Regions from separate parts of the Actinosynnema sp. NPDC037264 genome, predicted to be linked through region 3. Evidence: riboswitches for the same ligand, from Rfam matches in the RefSeq annotation. Region 3 holds a riboswitch; each other region holds the start of a gene.
What was found. Region 3 has a riboswitch for S-adenosylmethionine ahead of ACZ7GX_RS35335 (methionine ABC transporter ATP-binding protein). Riboswitches for the same ligand answer to the same signal wherever they lie in the genome.
Positions count from the first base shown of each region.

Region 1: another riboswitch for S-adenosylmethionine. It lies ahead of ACZ7GX_RS30890 (aminotransferase class V-fold PLP-dependent enzyme); the one in region 3 lies ahead of ACZ7GX_RS35335 (methionine ABC transporter ATP-binding protein).
Region 2: another riboswitch for S-adenosylmethionine. It lies ahead of thrC (threonine synthase); the one in region 3 lies ahead of ACZ7GX_RS35335 (methionine ABC transporter ATP-binding protein).

Region 1 covers NZ_JBVJVK010000037.1:26,137-32,170, forward strand. The annotation lists gene ACZ7GX_RS30870 (AsnC family protein) at 1-312, shown strand, start outside; gene ACZ7GX_RS30875 (multidrug effflux MFS transporter) at 338-1,570, opposite strand; gene ACZ7GX_RS30880 (RluA family pseudouridine synthase) at 1,679-2,614, opposite strand; gene lspA (signal peptidase II) at 2,688-3,272, opposite strand; gene ACZ7GX_RS30890 (aminotransferase class V-fold PLP-dependent enzyme) at 3,296-4,618, opposite strand; SAM riboswitch class IV at 4,659-4,773, opposite strand; gene ACZ7GX_RS30895 (potassium/proton antiporter) at 4,913-6,034, opposite strand, start outside.
Region 2 covers NZ_JBVJVK010000015.1:128,579-134,612, forward strand. The annotation lists gene ACZ7GX_RS19155 (helix-turn-helix domain-containing protein) at 1-352, opposite strand, end outside; partial or broken gene ACZ7GX_RS19160 (ComEC/Rec2 family competence protein) at 507-2,282, shown strand; gene ACZ7GX_RS19165 (hypothetical protein) at 2,317-2,574, shown strand; gene thrC (threonine synthase) at 2,743-4,005, opposite strand; SAM riboswitch class I at 4,017-4,132, opposite strand; gene holA (DNA polymerase III subunit delta) at 4,230-5,213, shown strand; gene rpsT (30S ribosomal protein S20) at 5,552-5,812, opposite strand; gene ACZ7GX_RS19185 (glycoside hydrolase family 3 N-terminal domain-containing protein) at 5,942-6,034, opposite strand, start outside.
Region 3 covers NZ_JBVJVK010000050.1:41,958-47,991, reverse strand. The annotation lists gene ACZ7GX_RS35350 (TatD family hydrolase) at 1-130, shown strand, start outside; gene ACZ7GX_RS35345 (resuscitation-promoting factor) at 410-1,843, shown strand; gene rsmA (16S rRNA (adenine(1518)-N(6)/adenine(1519)-N(6))-dimethyltransferase RsmA) at 1,854-2,732, shown strand; SAM riboswitch class I at 2,819-2,911, shown strand; gene ACZ7GX_RS35335 (methionine ABC transporter ATP-binding protein) at 3,115-4,125, shown strand; gene ACZ7GX_RS35330 (methionine ABC transporter permease) at 4,122-4,805, shown strand; gene ACZ7GX_RS35325 (MetQ/NlpA family ABC transporter substrate-binding protein) at 4,834-5,640, shown strand.

The DNA of each region.
Region 1 (6,034 bases), on a different contig from region 3:
GCCGGGTACAAGCTGGCCGACGGCGAGCGGGCCGTGGTCGTGCACACGGAGCTGGCGAACATCGGCCAGGTGCCGTTCAACGCCCTGCCCGACATGTACCTCGTGCTGATGACCAACAAGGGTGAGACGGTCGGCAAGGCGCCGGTGTCGCTGTCGTCCCGGCCGCCGCACAAGATCGGCGTGCAGCCGGGCGAGACGGCCGGCGGCCACACCGTCTACGTGCTGCCCGAGGACACCGTGATCTTCTCGGTGCGCTGGAGCTCCCGCCCCGAGACCGACCTGAACACCCTGGTCTGGACCATCGACGACTGACCGGCCCGCGTGTCCGACGTCGGGCTCACGCGTGCTGGGTGTCGGGCTCGCGGCGGGCGGTCGGTTCGGCGTCCCGGGTGATGCCCACGTCGCCCCTGGTCAGGACGGCGAACAGGATCACGGCCAGGACCGTCGCGCCCGCCATCACGGTCACCATCGGCAGCACGCTCGCCGAACCGCCCGCGCCGACCAGCGGCGCCATCAGGCCACCGACCATGAACGTCGTCACGCCCAGCACGGCCGACGCGCTGCCCGCCGCCTCCGGGTGCCGCGCCATCGCCAGCGACCCGGCGTTCGGCATGAGCAGGCCGACGCTCATCGTCAGCACGAACAGCGGTGGCAGGAACGTCGCCAGCCCGCCGCCGACGAGCCCGCCCACCAGCAACCCGATCCCACCGGTCGCCGCACCCGCCAGCCCGATCTTGAGCAGCGGACGCGGCATGATCCGGCCCGTCAGCCTGGTGTTGAGCAGCCCCGCCAGGACGATCGCCACCGAGTTCGCGCCGAACACCAGGCTGAACTGCTGCGGGCTCAACCCGTACACGCCCTGGAGCACGAACGACGCCCCTGCGACGTAGCCGAACAGGGAGCCCAGCGCCAGCGCCGACGCCAGCGCGTAGCCGACGAACTTGCGGTCGGCCAGCAGCCCGCCGAACACCTTGATCGTGAGCAGCAGGTTCGCCGGCCGCCGCTTGTTCCGCGGCAACGTCTCCGGCAGGCCCACGGCCAGGGCGATCAGCAGGGCCAACCCGATCAACGCGAGCGCGATGAACGTGCCGCGCCAACTGGTGAACCTCAGCAGCTGACCGCCCAGCACCGGGGCCGCCACCGGCCCCAGGCTGTTGACCAGCATCATCAACGACATGAACCGCGCCATCGCGAGACCCTCGAACCGGTCGCGCGCCACCGCCATCGCGACCACGAACCCGGCCGCCACGCCGAGCCCTTGCAGCAGCCGCAGGCCGGAGAGCGCGAGCGCGCTGGGCGCCACCGCGCAGAACAGCGAGGTCACGACGTAGCTGCCGATCCCGACCAGCAGCGGACGCCGCCTGCCCCACGAGTCCGACAGCGGGCCCACGAGCAGCTGCCCGACCGACAGACCGATGATGAACGTGGTCAGCGACAGCTGGATCTGCGACTCGGTCGAGCCGAACTCCGCCGCGATGCCCGGGAACGCGGGCAGGTAGGTGTCGATCGAGAGCGGGCCGAGCAGGCACAGGGTGCCCAGCAGCACCACCAGTCGGGACCTGTTGTCCATCGCCAACCCCCAGTGCTCGTCTGGCAAAAGCTTCGCAAGCCAAACGATCCGGGGAAAGCGATATGTCCGAGGTCACGCGCTGGGCGCAAGTGTTTCGCCCCGGACGGCTCAATATCCCTCTGCGCGCAGGAATTCCAGGGCGGCGGCGAGGTCGTCGGGGTACTCGCTGGTGAACGACACCCACTGGTTGTCGGCCGGGTGGTGGAAGCCGAGCGTGCGGGCGTGCAGCCACTGCCTGGTGACGCCGAGGCGCTTGGCCAGCACCGGGTCCGCGCCGTAGGTGATGTCGCCGACGCACGGGTGCCGCAACGCGGAGAAGTGCACCCGGATCTGGTGCGTGCGACCGGTTTCCAGGTGCACGTCGAGCAGCGACGCGGCGCGGAACGCCTCCACCACCTCGTAGTGCGTGATGCTCGGCTTGCCGTTCGCCATCACGGCGAACTTGTAGTCGTGCTTGGGGTGCCGGTCGATCGGCGCGTCGATGGTGCCCTTGATCGGGTCCGGGTGGCCCTGCACGAGCGCGTGGTAGAGCTTGTCGACCGTGCGCTCCTTGAACGCGTGTTTCAACGCCGAGTACGCGTGCTCGCTCTTGGCCACCACCATGACGCCGGTCGTGCCGACGTCCAGCCGGTGCACGACGCCCTGGCGCTCGGCGGCGCCCGAGGTGGCGATCCGGACGCCCGCCGCGGCCAGGCCGCCGACCACGGTCGGACCGGTCCAGCCGGGGCTGGGGTGCACGGCCACGCCGACCGGCTTGTCGACCACGATCACGTCGTCGTCCTCGTGCAGGACCACCAGGCCCTCCACGGGCACGGCCTGCACCTGCACCGGGCGTTCCGGCTCGGGGAGGGTGATCTCCAGCACGGAGCCCGCGACCAGGCGGTCCGACTTGCCGGCGGGCTGCCCGTCGAGCACGACGTCACCCGATTCGGTCAACGCCGCCACCACGGTCCGCGACAGGCCGAGAAGCTTGGCCAGACCGGCGTCGACCCTCATCCCGTCCAAGCCGTCCGGCACCGGAAGGGACCGGTAGTCGCCGCTCATGCGCACACCTCGCTGACGCTCGGCGTGGCAAGAGCGGGGCCGGCTGCGTTGAATGACTCGCTCGCAAGCTCGCTCATGCGCCCGCCTTCTTCTCGCTGGACTTCTTCTCCACGCGGGTGCCGTCGTAGTCGCGCTGGAGCAACGCCATCAGCACGATCACGCCGCCGCCCACGCAGATGGCGGAGTCCGCCAGGTTGAACACGGGGAAGAAGTTGCCCCACGGGTCGAGCACCGAGATGAAGTCGACCACGCCGCCGCGCAGCGGGCCGGGGCCGCGGAAGATCCGGTCGACCAGGTTGCCCATCGCGCCGCCCAGGACCAGGCCGAGGCCGATGGCCCAGCCGACCGACCGCAGCCGGCGCGCGATCCACAGGATGAACACGACCACGCCGGAGGCGATCAGGGCGAGGATCACCGTCCAGCCCTCGGCCAGGCCGAACGCGGCGCCGGTGTTGCGGATCAGCGGCAGGTAGAGCAGGCCGCCGAACAGCTCGATCGGCTCGCGCCCCTCCAGCTTGTCCACCGCGATGATCTTGCTGACCAGGTCGAGCGCCAACACCAGCGGCGCGATGACGGCCAGCAGCAGGACCCGTCGCTTCGGCAGCGGTGCGTCCGGCTGGTCCGGCGTGTCCGGCTCGGTGTTGGGATCGGTGCTCACCGGGCCATTGTCCAGCATCGGAGTCAGCGCAGGAACGGCGGGAGCGCGCGCTGGTCGTCCAGCGGCGCCCAACGACCCTCCCGGACCTCGTACTCCCACCGCGAGCCCTCGACCACGAGCGCGCGCAACGCGGCCACGAACCGGTCCACGTGCTCCTCGGTGGTGCCCAGCCCGATCGACGCGCGCAGCGCGCGTTCGCCGTGGGCGAGCCGGTGCACGGCCACGTGCGCGCAGAACGCGCCGTCACGCACGCCGATGCCATGTTCGGCGGACAGCGCGGCGGCCAGGTAACCGGCGTCCTGGCCACCGACGGTGAAGCTCACCACACCCACCCGGTCCTGGTCCGAGCCGAACAGCGTCAGCTCGTGCACGCCGGGCACGGTCTTCAGGCCCTCGCGCAGCCGCGCCAGCAGCACGCGCTCGTGCTCGGTGGTCTGCTCCCAGTGCCTGCCCAGCACGTCGCACGCCACGGCCAGCGCGTGCACGCCCACCACGTTCGGCGTGCCCGCCTCGTGCCGCTCGGGCACCGCCGACCAGGCCACGCCCAGCCGGTCGCCGTGGTCGGTGACGCGGGCCGTCGCACCACCGCCCACCAGGTACGGCTCGGCGGCCTGCAACCAGTCGGACCGGCCGACCAGCACGCCCGCGCCGAACGGGGCGTAGATCTTGTGCCCCGAGAGCACGGTGTAGTCGACGTCCAGCGCACGCACGTCCACCGGCCGGTGCGGCGCGAGCTGGGCGGCGTCCAGGGCGATCCGGGCGCCGTGCCGGCGGGCCACCCGGGCCAGCTCGGCCACCGGCCAGATCTCGCCGGTCACGTTGGACGCGCCGGTCACCACGACCAGCCGCGGGCCGACCGGCGCCGCGCGCAGCGCCCGGTCCAGCTCCAGCACGGCCTGCGCGGGCGAGGCCGGCGTGCGCAGGCGACGCACGTTCGGGCCGCGCCACGGCAGCAGCGCGGCGTGGTGCTCGGTGTCGAAGAGGATCACGGCGGTGTGCTTCGGCAGGCTCCTGGCCAGCAGGTTCAGCGCGTCGGTGGTGTTGCGGGCGAACACCACGGCGTCACTGTCGCGGGCGTTGAGGAACCGCCGGACCGACGAGCGGGCCTGCTCGTAGACCTTGGTGCTGACCTGCGAGGCGAAGCCCGCGCCCCGGTGCACGCTGGCGTACCAGGGCAGCACCTCGTCCACGGCGTCGCGGACCTGCTCCAGGCACGGCGCGCTGGCCGCGTGGTCGAGGTTGGCGTACTCGACGCGCTCACCGGTGACCAGCGGCACGCGCAGCGACGCGCCGACCACACGGGGCAGAGCCGCGACGGTGGTGGTGAGGGGAACTGCGATCGTCATGACGCCCTCCGGGGGTCCGGGGACACCCCACCGGAGAGGGAGCCCGCGCTTGCCGGGCGCCCTGCGCGCCAGGCCAGGTCCTCACCAGGGGCACCCCACCGCGGTAGGAGGGTTGCCGGCCAGCAAGCCTGGGCTTAGCGCTGGCACTCATGACCTTCGCCCCGAAGCTAACCCAGCCCGCGCGTCCCCGTCGAGGGGCGTTCACATCCTGGGAGCGCCACGGCGGGGCCGGCGTCGCGATCCTGGGGCGTCACGACGGGCCGGCGCGGGACGTCACGAGCCGTCCCGGGCACGTCACGGCAGACCGACGTCGCCCTTCCAGCGCGCGAACCGACCCGCCCGGTCCACGGCGCGGATGCGGCGCTCGGTCGCCGTGCGCATGGCCTCGGTGCACACCACCAGCAGCTGGTCGTGCTCCTGCAAGCGGGTCGTCGGCTGCGGCGTGAAGCCGTTCGCGTCCCGCACCACGAGGCTCACCGACGAGCCCGGCGGCAGCCGCAGCTCGGACAGGTACACGCCGTGCAGCTTGGAGCCGGGCTGGATGCGGACCTGGAGCAGCTCCGCGCCCAGGTCGTCCAGCGCCGACGAGTCGACCTGCACCTCGTGCGCCTCGCCGGACTTGACCAGCCCCAGCCACTTGGCCAGCCACGGCAGGCTCGTGCCCTGCACCACGGTCAGCACCACGACCAGCACGAACACCGCGTCCACCAGCTGCTGCGCCCCGCGCACGCCCTGGATCAGCGGGATCAGGGCGAACACGATCGGCACGGCCCCGCGCAGCCCGGACCACGAGATGAACACCTGCTCCCGCCACGGCACCCGGAACGGCAGCGCCGCGAACGCCACCGACAGCGGCCGGGCCAGCAGCACCAGCACCGCGCCCGCCACCAGCGCGGGCACCAGCGCGTCGAGCAGCCGTCCCGGCGACGCGTACAGGCCGAGCAGCACGAACAGGCCGATCTGCGCGATCCAGCCCAGCCCTTCGGCGAACGACAGGGTGTCCGCCCGGTGCGGCAGGCGGGCGTTGCCGAGCACGAGGGCGGCGATGTAGACGGCCAGGAAGCCGGACGCGTGCGCGAGGTCGCCGACGGTGTAGGCGAGCAGGCACACCGCGACCGTGGCCAGCGGGTACAGGCCGGTGGCGGGCAGCGCGGCCCGGCGCAGGCCGACGCCGCCGAGCCAGCCGAGCACGATCCCGATCACCCCGCCCGCGATCAGCTCGTAGCCCATCAGCAGCGGCGCGGTCCACGTGATCGGGTCCGGCGCGGCGAGCAGCACGACGGCGATGTAGACCGGCGCGTCGTTGATGCCGGACTCCAGTTCCAGCGAGCCGATGAGCCGCTTGCCGACGCCCACCCCGCGCAACACGCTGAACACGGCCGCCGCGTCGGTGGACGACAGCACGGCGCCCCACAG
Region 2 (6,034 bases), on a different contig from region 3:
GCGGGGCGTCGTCCTGACGCCCCGTGCCCGTGCCTGTGGACAACCCGGCCGACAGCACCAGGTCGTACACCTGGGGGCGCAGGTCGGCGCGCTCGATCCGGGCGTCGCGGTAGCGGGTGTTACCCGGCTTGATCAGGCCCAGGTCCTCCAGGGAGCGCAGCGCGCGCTGCACGGTGCGCCGGGACAGCCGGGTGTAGCGCTGCATCCGCTCGACCGACGGGAACGCCTCCGACCCGTCGGGGCCGGCGTGGTTCGCCAGCGCGATCAACGTGATCGCCAGCGCGGCGGCGTCCTTGCGGTCGGTCGGGATCGGCGCGGTGTTCAGCGCCCAGTTGATCGCCTCGATGCTCACCGGCTCACCGCCCGGTGGCGCTGGTACGGCAGGATGTCGTGCACGGCTCGGACCTCCACAGCAGAGTCCGGGTCCAGGCCCCGCCGTGGTGTTCCCGCACCCGGTGGGGCCGTCCCGTAAGTGGGACTCCGACGCATCTGGGCGACGGAGCTTTACGGGTGCGAACTTGGCGATCCTCTGCGGCGCGGTCCTGTTGCTGCTGAGGCTGCTGCGGGTAGGTCCGCGTGGTTGCGCGGCGGGTGCGATGGCGGCGCTGGTCGGGTTCGTGGTGCTGGCCGGGCCGGAGCCGAGCGTGTTGCGGGCCGCCGTGATGGGCGCGGTGGCGTTGCTCGCGCTGGTGCTGGGTCGGGAGCGGTCGGCGTTGCCAGCGCTCGCGGCCGCGGTGGTGGTCCTGGTGCTCTACGACCCGGAGTTGGCCACCGAGCCGGGGTTCGGGCTGTCGGTGGTGGCGACAGCGGCGCTGGTGCTGCTCGCGCCGAGGTGGGCCGCCGCGATGAAGGAGCGCGGCGTCCCGGTGGGTTTCGCCGAGGCGTTGGCGGTGCCGGTGGCGGCGAACCTGGCCACCGCGCCGCTGGTCGCCGGGCTCTCCGGCCAGGTGAGCCTGGTCGCGGTGGTGGCGAACCTCCTGGCCGCGCCGGTCGTGGCCCCGGCCACCGTGCTCGGGGTGCTGGCCGCCGTGCTGGCGCAGGTGCACGAGCCGACGGCACGACTGGTCGTCGAGGTGGCCGGTCCGGCGGTGAGCTGGCTGATCACGGTCGGCCGGCACGCGGCGGCCGTGCCCGGCGCGGCGGTCGGGTGGCCCAGTGGCTGGGTCGGCGGGCTGCTGCTGGCCGGGGTGCTGGTGCTCGGCTACGCGATCGCCAGGCTGCGCCGGGTGCGGACGTTGGTCGTGGCGGCCGTCGTCGGCGCGGTGGTGGTGGTCGTGCCGCTGAACGTGGTCGCGCCGGGGTGGCCGGTGCCCGGCTGGTCGGTCGTGGCCTGTGACGTGGGTCAGGGCGACGCGGTGGTCCTCGCCACCGCCGAGCGCGACCGGGCGGTGCTGGTCGACGCGGGGCCGGACCCGGTGCCGGTGCTGTCGTGCCTGCGTCGGCTCGGGGTGCGGCGCATACCGCTGGTGGTGCTCAGCCACCTGCACGCCGACCACGTCGGCGGGTTGGCCGCGGTGCTGGCTGAGCGGGTTGTGGGCGCGGTGGCGGTGGGGCCGTCGCGGGAACCGGAGTGGGCGTGGGAGGAGGTGAGGGAACGGGCGCGGACGGCCGGGGTCCGCCTGGTCGAGCTGGGCGCCGGGCAGCGGCTGAGCTGGCCGGGTCTGGAGCTCGACGTGCTCGGCCCGCGCGCGGACCCCGTGCGCGGGACGGACACGAACACGGCGGTCAACGACGCGTCGCTGGTGCTGCGGGCCTCCACCGCGGCCGGGCGGGTGTTGCTGACCGGAGACATCGAGCTGGCCGGGCAGGCGGACCTGCTCGGTGGGCACGTGGACCTGCGGGCCGACGTGCTCAAGGTGCCGCACCACGGGTCGCGGTACTCGTCACCGGCGTTCCTCGCGGCGGTCCGGCCGCGGATCGCGTTGGTGAGCGTCGGCGCGGGCAACCGCTACGGCCACCCCAGCGGGGTGGTGGTCGACGCGTTGACGAGCCGAGGCGCGCTGGTGCTGCGCACGGACCGGGACGGCGACACCGCCGTCCTGGCCGGCCCGGACGGGCCGCAGGTCGCCCGCAGGAGCGGCGGCCAACCCGACAACGGACAAGGGGAGAACGATGAGGAACGACGTCTGGATCCGACTGCACTCCGGCTGGTCGCCGCAAGGCGGCAACCGGGCGCTGGCGTGGGCGCTGTGGCAGCCCGGCTACACCGCCCAACCCTGGCCGAGCGACGAGCTCCGGCCCGCGTTCACGTATTACGTGTGCGAGGAGCTGCCCAGCGGTGAACGCGGAATCGTCGCCAGGGCAACGGCCACCGGCGTGATCCGCTTGGCGCAGGTCCCCTCGGCGGACACCGCCTACCGGCTGATCGCCGACGGCCTGTTCGACGCCGACCTCGCCATACCGCCGGAGGAGTGGCACGCCGAGCGCTACAACCAGGAGAAGGCGACACGGCCCTGGCCGCAGATGCTCACCGCCTGGCGCGTGGTCACCGAACCGGTCGGCCCGCACGTCCTGCCCGAGCTGACCGCCTTCCCCCGGACCGGGTGGCTGCGCTCCTCCAGGATCGCCTTGTGACCACGACCGCGAACGGGAAGGCGACGGTGAAGCGGAGAAGCCGCCCGGCACTGAGCCGACCGCCGCCGTAGCTACCGCGCCCCGGACCGACCGCCCGGACCGACCGTCGCCGTACCGCCTGGGACCGGAAACCGCGGTCCGACCCCAGGCGGGAACGGGCGATACGGGTCAGTCCTGAAGGGCCTTCAGGACGGCCTCGGCCGACGGCGGGACGTTGGCGCGGGGGCCGACGCGGTCGCCGAGGGCGTCCAGGGTCTTGAGGCCGTCGCCGGTGATCAGGAGCACGGTCTCGCCGTCCGGGTCCAGTTGGCCGGTCTCGATGAGCTTCTTCGCGGTGGCGACGGTGACGCCGCCGGCCGTCTCGGCGAAGATGCCTTCGGTCCGGGCCAGGAGGCGGATGCCCTCGACGACCTCCTCGTCGGTGACGTCCTCGATCGCGCCGTTGGTGCGGCGGACGGCGTCCAGCACGTAGGGGCCGTCGGCGGGGGCGCCGATCGCCAGCGACCTGGCGATGGTGTCCGGGCGGACCGGGCTGACCACGTCGTGGCCCGCCTTGAAGGCGGCCGAGACGGGGGAGCAGCCGGTGGCCTGCGCGCCGAACACGCGGTACGGGGTCTGCTCGACCAGGTCGAGGTCGCCCAGCTCGCGGAAGGACTTGTCGACCTTCGTCAACTGCGAGCCGGACGCGATGGGCACCACGATCTGGTCGGGCAGCCGCCAGCCGAGCTGTTCGGCGACCTCGTACCCGAGCGTCTTGGAGCCCTCGGCGTAGTAGGGGCGGACGTTGACGTTGACGAACGCCCAGTCCTCGTGCTCGGCGGCCAGTTCCTGCGCCAGCCGGTTCACGTCGTCGTAGTTGCCGTCGACGGTGATCAGGTTGCCGCCGTAGACGGCGGTCATGAGGATCTTCGCCCGCTCCAGCGTGGAGGGCACCAGGACCACGGACTCCCAGCCCGCGCGGGCCGCGGCGGCGGCGACGGCGTTGGCCAGGTTGCCGGTGGACGGGCAGGCCAGGACCTTGAAGCCCAGTTCGCGGGCGGCGGCGAGGGCGACGCCGACCACGCGGTCCTTGAACGAGTGGGTCGGGTTGCCGGTGTCGTCCTTCACCCACACCTTGCGCACGCCGAGGGCCTTGGCGAGGCGGTCGGCCTCGATCAGGCGGGTGCCGCCGGGGTTGGTGTTGGGGTGCGACTCGACGGTGGTCGGCACGGGGAGCAGGCCGCGGTAGCGCCAGATCGACCGGGGGCCCGCCTCGATGTCCTCGCGACGGATCCGACCGAAGTCGTAGGCCACTTCCAGCGGCCCGAAACACTCCAGACAGGCGTATTCGGCGGCGAGCGGCGTCTCGTGGCCGCATTCGCGACACGACAGCGCGCGGGCAGGACCGAGGTCGAAGGAGGTGGTGGCCGAGGGCACACTGACAGCAGTCATCGCGAGGTATCTCCTCATCTTTCCCGCGCACCGCGGGTCGGAATTGGCACCGTGGTCGCCAGCGGACGCTGTGCGACGGGTTGCCGGGGCTTCTTCGGGCCGATCCCTCTGCCCCTCTGGATGAGCGGTATTCAGTTGTGGGCTTCAACTTACGTCACGATCCCGACCCTCAGCCAGCGACGTCCACCATCCGGACGTCTGCCACCCGTGGGAGGATCGCGCCCGTGAGTGCGCCCGCTGACATGCCCGACGCCGTGCACCTGATCCTCGGCGAGGAGGAGTTGCTGGTCGAGCGCGCGGTGCGCGGTGCGCTGGCCGCGGCGCGGAAAGCCGATCCGCAGGCCGACCTGACCCGCGTCCGCGTGACCGATCTCACCCCGCCTGAGCTGGCGGAACTGGTGAGCCCGTCGCTGTTCGCCGAGGGACGGGTGGTCGCGCTGGAGGCCGCGCAGGAGTGCGGCAAGGAGATCGCCGACGCGGTCATCGGCTACGCCAAGGCCCCGGCGGACGGGGTGACGGTGGTGGTCGTCCACAGTGGCGGCGGGCGCAGCAAGGCGGCCAAGGACCTGCCCGCGGCGCTGCGCAAGGCAGGCGCCCGGGTGACCGAGTGCCCCAAGATCACCAAGGCGGCGGACCGGGAAGCGTTCGTGCGCAACGAGATCCGCGCGGCGGGCGGCGGCAAGGCCGACCCGGAGGCCGTGGCGGCGCTGATCGAGGCGGTGGGGTCGGACCTGCGCGAGTTGGCGGCGGCGGCGTCGCAGCTCGTCGCCGACACGGGCGGCAAGGTGGACGCCGAGGCGGTCCGCCGCTACCACCGCGGGCGGGCCGAGGTGACCGGGTTCGCGGTCGCGGAGAAGGCCGTGATGGGTGATCGGGCCGGTGCGCTGGAGGCGTTGCGGTGGGCGATCCAGCTCGGCGTGCCGCACGTCTTGGTCGCCGATGCCCTGGCCGACGCGGTGCGCACGATCGCGCGGGTGTCCGCGGTGGGCCGGGGCGACCCGTTCAAGCTGGCGGGCGAACTCGGCATGCCGCCGTGGAAGGTGAAGAAGGCCCAAGGCCAGTCGCGTGGCTGGGAAGACCGAGGGCTGGCAGCCGCGATGACGGTGGTCGCGGACCTGAACGCCGACGTCAAGGGCGCCGCCGCCGACTCGGGCTACGCCCTGGAACGCGCCGTGCTGAAGATCGTCGCCGCCCACGGCCGCCGCTGACGGAGGCCTAGGGGATCGCACGGTCGGGCGGTCGGGGATCCGGAGGCTGGGGATCCGGAGGCTGGGGGATCGGGCGGCTGGGTGGCTGGTGGCCGGCGCTGGACCCTGGCGGCCAGGTGGCTGACGGCTGGCGGCCAAGTGGTTCGCGGCGGGGTGGGCGGTACTGGCTGAGGGCCGGGAAGTCAGCGGCTGAGCGGCCGGTGGCCTGGTGGCTGGCTGGGCGAGGGTCGGTGCTGGTCGGGGCGGTGGCAGCTGGGGCGGTGGTCAGTGGTCGGCCGCACACGAAAGCGCCGCCCACCCCGCGCGGGGGTGGGCGGCGCTTTGGCGTGAAGACCAGATCAGATCTGGTTGGCGCGCCGCGCCAGCGCCGACTTCTTGTTGGCGGCCTGGTTGGCGTGGATCACGCCCTTGGAGACGGCCTTGTCGAGCTTGCGGGACGCGTCCTGCGCCAGCGCGACGGCCTTCTCCTTGTCACCGGCCTCGGCGGCCTCACGGAACTTGCGGATGGCGGTCTTGAGGGACGACTTGACGGCCTTGTTGCGCAGGCGCGCCTTCTCGTTCGTCTTGATCCGCTTCATCTGGGACTTGATGTTCGCCACGCGAAAGCCACCTTTTCCTCGGTCTCGGAGTCGCACCGCGCTTGTCACCGGCTCCGCCCCCGCGAAGGGGCGGTCTTCCTCCACAGCGGAATGCCGCGCGGGTACGACCGAGAAGGTTATCAGGGCAGCTCACCGCACCGTGAATCGAGCCCTCCCGTCGCCGACCACGACCTCGTAGCCGCCCCTGGCGACCTCGGGCTTGCCCGACGCGTCCATGTCGCC
Region 3 (6,034 bases):
GCCGTATTGCGCGAACTACACGCTCCGGGACATGGCGACGCTGCGTGAGACCGACCTGGGTGAGTTGGCCACGAAGATCACCCGAAACGCCGAACGCGTCTTCGGTCTTCGTGACGCGGTGAGGTCGTAGTCCTCCTTACGACGAATGGCGGACAGACTTGCTCCCCTAACGGAGTGACTGAACTCACAAGGGTTGTCGGGGTGTTGGCACAACCCCCGTGAACCCGTTACGGTCCCGTGACCGTGCCCCGAGTCGTGATTCGGGGCGCACCCGCAGTCGGGGCGGGTCACGTTGACACCAGAAGCGAGAAGCCGAGAACGCACGGGAGTTGCCGGAGATCACCAGCTGACCACCGACATCGACCGTGCGCGTCGCCGGACTTCGCGCCTTCAGGAGGTATGGCAACCCGTGAACTCGTTCAACGAGGACACCGACTGGTTTACGCCCGTGCAGTCGACACCCGCGACCGGTGTCGACGTCCTGGACAGACCCGGGCCGCCGTCCGAATGGGACACCGCGGTGTTCACCATCACCCCGGACGACGTGCTGGAAGTGCTGGGACCGGACGCCGACGCGCTGCTGGAGAGCGCGAACGTCGACGTCGACGAGCTGATCCGGCTGATCAACGCCGAGACCACGCTCCTGCCACCGATCATCATCCCCGACGAGGTCTCCCAGGACCGGGTCGCGGGCAGCCTGGCCGCCGAGCGGCCGAGCGCCCCGCCCGCCGCACTGGTCGAAGCCGCGGGGAAGTGGAAGCGGCGCTTCCTGAAGGCCGCGGTCCTCACCGTGCTGGTCACCATCTCCGGCGGCGGCGCCACCGCGATCGCGATGGACAAGTCCGTCACGGTCGACGTCGACGGCGAGGCCACCACCGTCCGCACGTACGAGTCGACCGTCGGCGAGATCCTCGCCGACGAGGGCATCGCGATCGGCGAGCACGACGCGCTGAGCCCGTCACCCCAGGCCAAGGTGAGCGACGGCGGGAAGATCTCGCTGGACCGCGGCCGCCTGGTGAAGATGACGGTCGACGGCGAGCAGCGCGAGGGCTGGGTCCGCTCGGTCACCGTGGACGAGGCGCTGGACCAGTTGCAGGTGAACGACGAGGGCGCCTGGCTCTCCCACGACCGCAACATGGACGTCCCGCTCGACGGCCTGTCGCTCGAGGTCAAGAGCCTCAAGACCATCACGCTCTACGACGGCGGCAACGCGCCCCGGCAGATTCAGACGACGGCCGTGACCGTCGACGAGCTGCTGAAGAACGAGAACCTCTCGCTCGGCCCCGAGGACAAGCTCGAGACGGCGGTCGACCTGCGCGTCACCAACGGCGCCGAGGTCCACATCACGCGCACCGGCGTGTCGGTGATCAACGCGACGGAGGCCATCCAGCCGCCCGTCGAGGAGGTCAAGGACGACACGATGATGAAGGGCCAGAAAGAGGTCCTGGACCCGGGCGAGGCCGGCGAGCAGATCGTCACCTACCGCGTCACGGTCAAGAACGGCCAGGAGGTCGGCCGGGAGAAGCTGGGCGCGAAGGTCACCAAGGAGCCGAAGCCGAAGAAGGTCAAGGTCGGCACCAAGCTCCCGCCCGACGGTGCGGTGTGGGACGCGCTGGCGCAGTGCGAGGCGACCGGCAACTGGGCCATCAACACCGGCAACGGCTACTACGGCGGCCTGCAGTTCAACAAGGGCACCTGGGACGCCTACGGCGGCAGCCAGTACGCCGCGTACCCGCACCAGGCGACCCGCGAGCAGCAGATCGCCATCGCCACCAAGCTCCGCGACGCGCGCGGCGGCTACTCGGCGTGGCCCCACTGCCAGCAGAAGCTCGGCTTGCCGTAACAATGTGCCGGTGACACAGGACTCGACGTCGGCCGGTTCGGGGAGCCACCTCCTCGGGCCGGCCGACGTGCGTCGGCTGGCCGCCGAACTGGACATCCGCCCCACGAAGAAGCTGGGGCAGAACTTCGTGCACGACCCGAACACGGTGCGGCGCATCGTGGCGGCGGCCGACCTGCGCCCGGACGACGTGGTGCTCGAGGTCGGGCCCGGCCTGGGCTCGCTCACGTTGGCGTTGCTGCCCTCCTGTCGCGCGCTGGTGGCCGTGGAGATCGACGGCGTGCTGGCCGACCGCCTGCCGGTCACGGTGGCGGAGCGGGCCGCTGAGCTGGCCGACCGGCTGTCCGTCGTGCACGCCGACGCGATGCGCGTCACCCCGGAGCAGCTCCCGGTCGCGCCGACCGCCCTGGTGGCGAACCTGCCGTACAACGTGGCCGTGCCCGTGGTGCTGCACCTGCTGGCCGTGCTGCCGTCGTTGCGCACGGGCCTGGTGATGGTGCAGTCGGAGGTGGCCGACCGGATGGCCGCCGGTCCCGGCAGCAAGGTCTACGGCGTGCCCAGCGTGAAGCTCGCCTGGTACGCGGACGCCCGCCGGGCCGGTCCCGTGCCGCGCTCGGTGTTCTGGCCCGTGCCGAACGTGGACTCGGCGCTGGTCGCGTTCGACCGGCACGAGCAGCTGTCCACTGTGGACCAGAAGCGGCTGTTCGCCTTGGTGGACGCGGCCTTCGCGCAACGCCGCAAGATGCTGCGCGGCGCGCTGTCGGGCTGGGCAGGCTCGGCCGCCGAGGCGCACCGGCTGCTCGTCGAGGCGGGCGTGGACCCCTCGGCGCGCGGCGAACAACTGGCCGTCGGCGACTTCATCCGGATAGCCGAGGCCGCGTCCGCCCGCTAGTCGTTGATCTTTCGGCCGAAAGTGTGATTTGCCGGACGATCCTGGTTCGGACTTGCGTCAGCCGGGCCCGGTCGGGTCTACTCGTGGTGCCATCCCGAGCGGCCGAGAGACCTGGCTCCACGACGCCGCAGCAACCACCCCTCCACGGGGGCAGGTGCTTCCGCCAGGAACGATGGAGGAATCACGTGCCCAGGATGCGAATGCTCACCCGCCGGCGGGTGGTCGACCACGGTCGCCGCACGTCGTCCGCCTGTCGCAGCCGCTGAGCAGCCGCAGGCGCCTCGAATCCCCGCGTCCTTCACCCAGGACACCTTTCCGAGCTGAGCCGTCGGTCACGCACGCCCCGGGCGTGCGCTGCCGCATGCCGTCGTGGAGCGAAAACGTGATCACTGTCGAGAACCTCACCAAGACCTTCCCCGGGAGTACCGGGCAGGTTCGCGCGCTGGACGGCGTGAACCTGGACGTCGCCGCGGGCACCGTGCTCGGCGTCGTCGGCCCCAGCGGGGCGGGCAAGTCCACCCTGGCCCGGTGCGTCGCGCTCCTGGAGCGGCCCGACAGCGGCGCGATCCGCGTCGACGGCACCGACCTCGTCTCGCTCGACGGCACCGCGCTGCGCGCCGCCCGCCGGCAGATCGGCGTGGTGCCGCAAGGGGATTCCCTGCTGCGCCAGCGCACCGCCGCGGGCAACGTCGCGCTGCCGCTGGAAGCCGCGGGCGTGGCCGGGCCGCAGCGCCGCACCCGCGTCGCCGAGCTGCTGGACCTGGTGGGGCTGACCGACAAGGCGGGCTCCTACCCCGACCAGCTCTCCGGCGGCCAGCGCCAGCGGATCGCGGTCGCGCGGGCGCTCGCCGCGTCGCCGTCCGTGCTGCTGGCCGACGAGCCGACGTCCGCGCTGGACCCCGAGACCACCGGCTCGGTGCTCGCCGTGCTGGACCGGGCGCGCGCCGAGCTCGGCGTGACGGTCCTCGTGGTCACGCACGACATGGGCGTGGTCCGGAAGATCTGCGACGCCGTCGCGGTGCTGGAGGACGGCCGCGTGGTGGAGCACGGCAAGGTGCTCGACCTGGTGTCGGACGCCGCGAGCCGCACGGCCGCGTCGCTGCTGCCCGCCGTGGACCAGAACCCGGCGGCGGAGTCCGCGTTCGACCGGGTCGCGGACGTCGTGCTGATCGGCTTCGCCGCCGTGGGCGCGCTGCTGCCCGAGGCCACCGGCCGGTTCGGCGTGGAGCTCAACCTGCTCGGCGGCGGCCTGACCAGGCTCGGCGAGACCCCGGTGGCCCGGTTCCGGGTCGGCCTGAAGGGCGAGCGCGCCGACTCGGCGCTGGAGTGGATCTCGGAAGCGGGCGGCTCGGTGCGCCGGACCCTGTCGGGTCCTCAGGGAGTAGCTGCGTGAGGTCCGCAACACCCTGGTCCATCGTGTTCGACGACCTGCTGGTCGCCACCGGCGAGACGTTGTACATGGTGGTCGTCTCCACCCTGATCGCCGTTCTGCTCGGAGCACCTGTCGGCATCTGGCTTCAGCTCACCGCACCCGGTGGGCTGAGGCCCCGGCCGGTGCTGCACAAGGTGCTCGGGTTCGTCGTGGACCTGGGCCGCTCCATGCCGTTCCTGGTCCTGCTGGTGGTGCTCACCTCGCTGACCAGGCTGCTGCTCGGCAGCACCATCGGACCGACGGCGGCCATCGTGCCGCTCGCCGTGGGCGCGATCCCGTTCGTCGGCAGGCTGGTGCAGAACGTGCTGGCCGAGGTGCACGTGTCGGTGGTCGAGGCCGCCGTCACCACCGGGTCGTCCACGGTGCGGATCGTGCGCAGCGTGCTGCTCCGCGAGTCGTTGCCCGCGCTGGTCAACGCCATCGGCGTGACCGCGATCGCGCTGCTGGGCTACTCGGCGATGGCCGGCGTGGTCGGCGGCGGAGGGCTCGGCGACCTCGCCGTGCGCATGGGCTACCAGCGGTTCAACGACCGCTACCTGTGGAGCACGGTCGTCGTGCTGGCGGTCATCGCCACCGCGATCCAGTTCACCACCAACCGCGTGGCCCGCGGCGTCGACCGCCGCCGCACCGCGTCCGTCTGATCGTTTTTCTCCTCACCTAAGGAATGAAATGCGTATTCGTGCTGCCCTGCTGGCCGTGCTGCTGACCGCGGTGGGCTGCGGTAGTGGCGACACCGGCGCCGCGTCCGACCCGAACGCGCCGCTCAAGGTCGGCGTGAGCCCGGTCCCGCACGCCCAGGTCCTGCGGTACGTGGCGGACAACCTCGCCGCGTCGAAGGGCCTGAAGATCGAGGTCGTCGAGTTCACCGACTACGTGCAGCCGAACACGGCGCTGGTGGACGGGTCGCTGGACGCGAACTACTTCCAGACCGTGCCGTACCTGGACACGTTCAAGGCGGAGAGCGGCGCGCCGCTCGAGTGGATCGGGCCGGTCCACCTGGAGCCGCTCGGCGTGTACTCGAAGAAGCACAAGTCGCTGGCCGACCTGCCGTCCGGCGCCCGCGTGGCCGTGGCGAACGACGCGACCAACGAGGCGCGCGGCCTGAAGCTGCTGCAGGACAACGGGCTGATCAAGATCACGCCGGGCGCGGAGAAGACGGCGACCGTCCGGGACGTCGCGGAGAACCCGCGCGGGCTGGAGTTCGTCGAGCTGGAGGCCGCGCAGCTGCCGCGTTCGCTGGACGACACCGACGCGTCCGTGGTGAACGGCAACTACGCCATCGACGCCGGCCTGAACCCCGCGTCCGACGCGCTGGCGCTGGAGAAGGCCGAGGGCAACCCCAACGCGAACGGCCTGGTCACCCGAACCGACCTCAAGGACGACCCGCGCGTGAAGGACCTGCTCGCCCTGCTCCAGTCGCAGCAGGTCAAGGACTACATCAAGGAGACGTTCTCGGGCTCGGTCCTCGCGGTCTGAGGGTCCTGCCGTCTGAGCGGAGAGTCCTGAAGGACGAAAAGAGTGTCCTCGCCGGACGGGCGGAGAGTCCTGGAGGACGGCCGGAGAGTCCTGGAGGACGAAAAGAGTGTCCTCGCCGGACGGGCAGATCAGCAGGATGACGGCGGTGGGTGGTTTTGTGCCGGGTCCGTTGTTGGTCCGGGTTTCGTGTCATCCCACCGACCTCCCGAAGGGCTACCACACGTGTCAAGGGGGGCGGCATCGGTTCAGGCCGTGGGTATCGCTGGACGGTGCCCCCCTTGACACGTGCGGTAGGGCTGCGCCAGGTCGGCGGGATGACACGAAGCCCTTCCTTTGTGTAGGCAAGCGGGTGCGTGAGCGGGAGTGCGTGACGGTTGGGTGGGCGTGCGGCTGC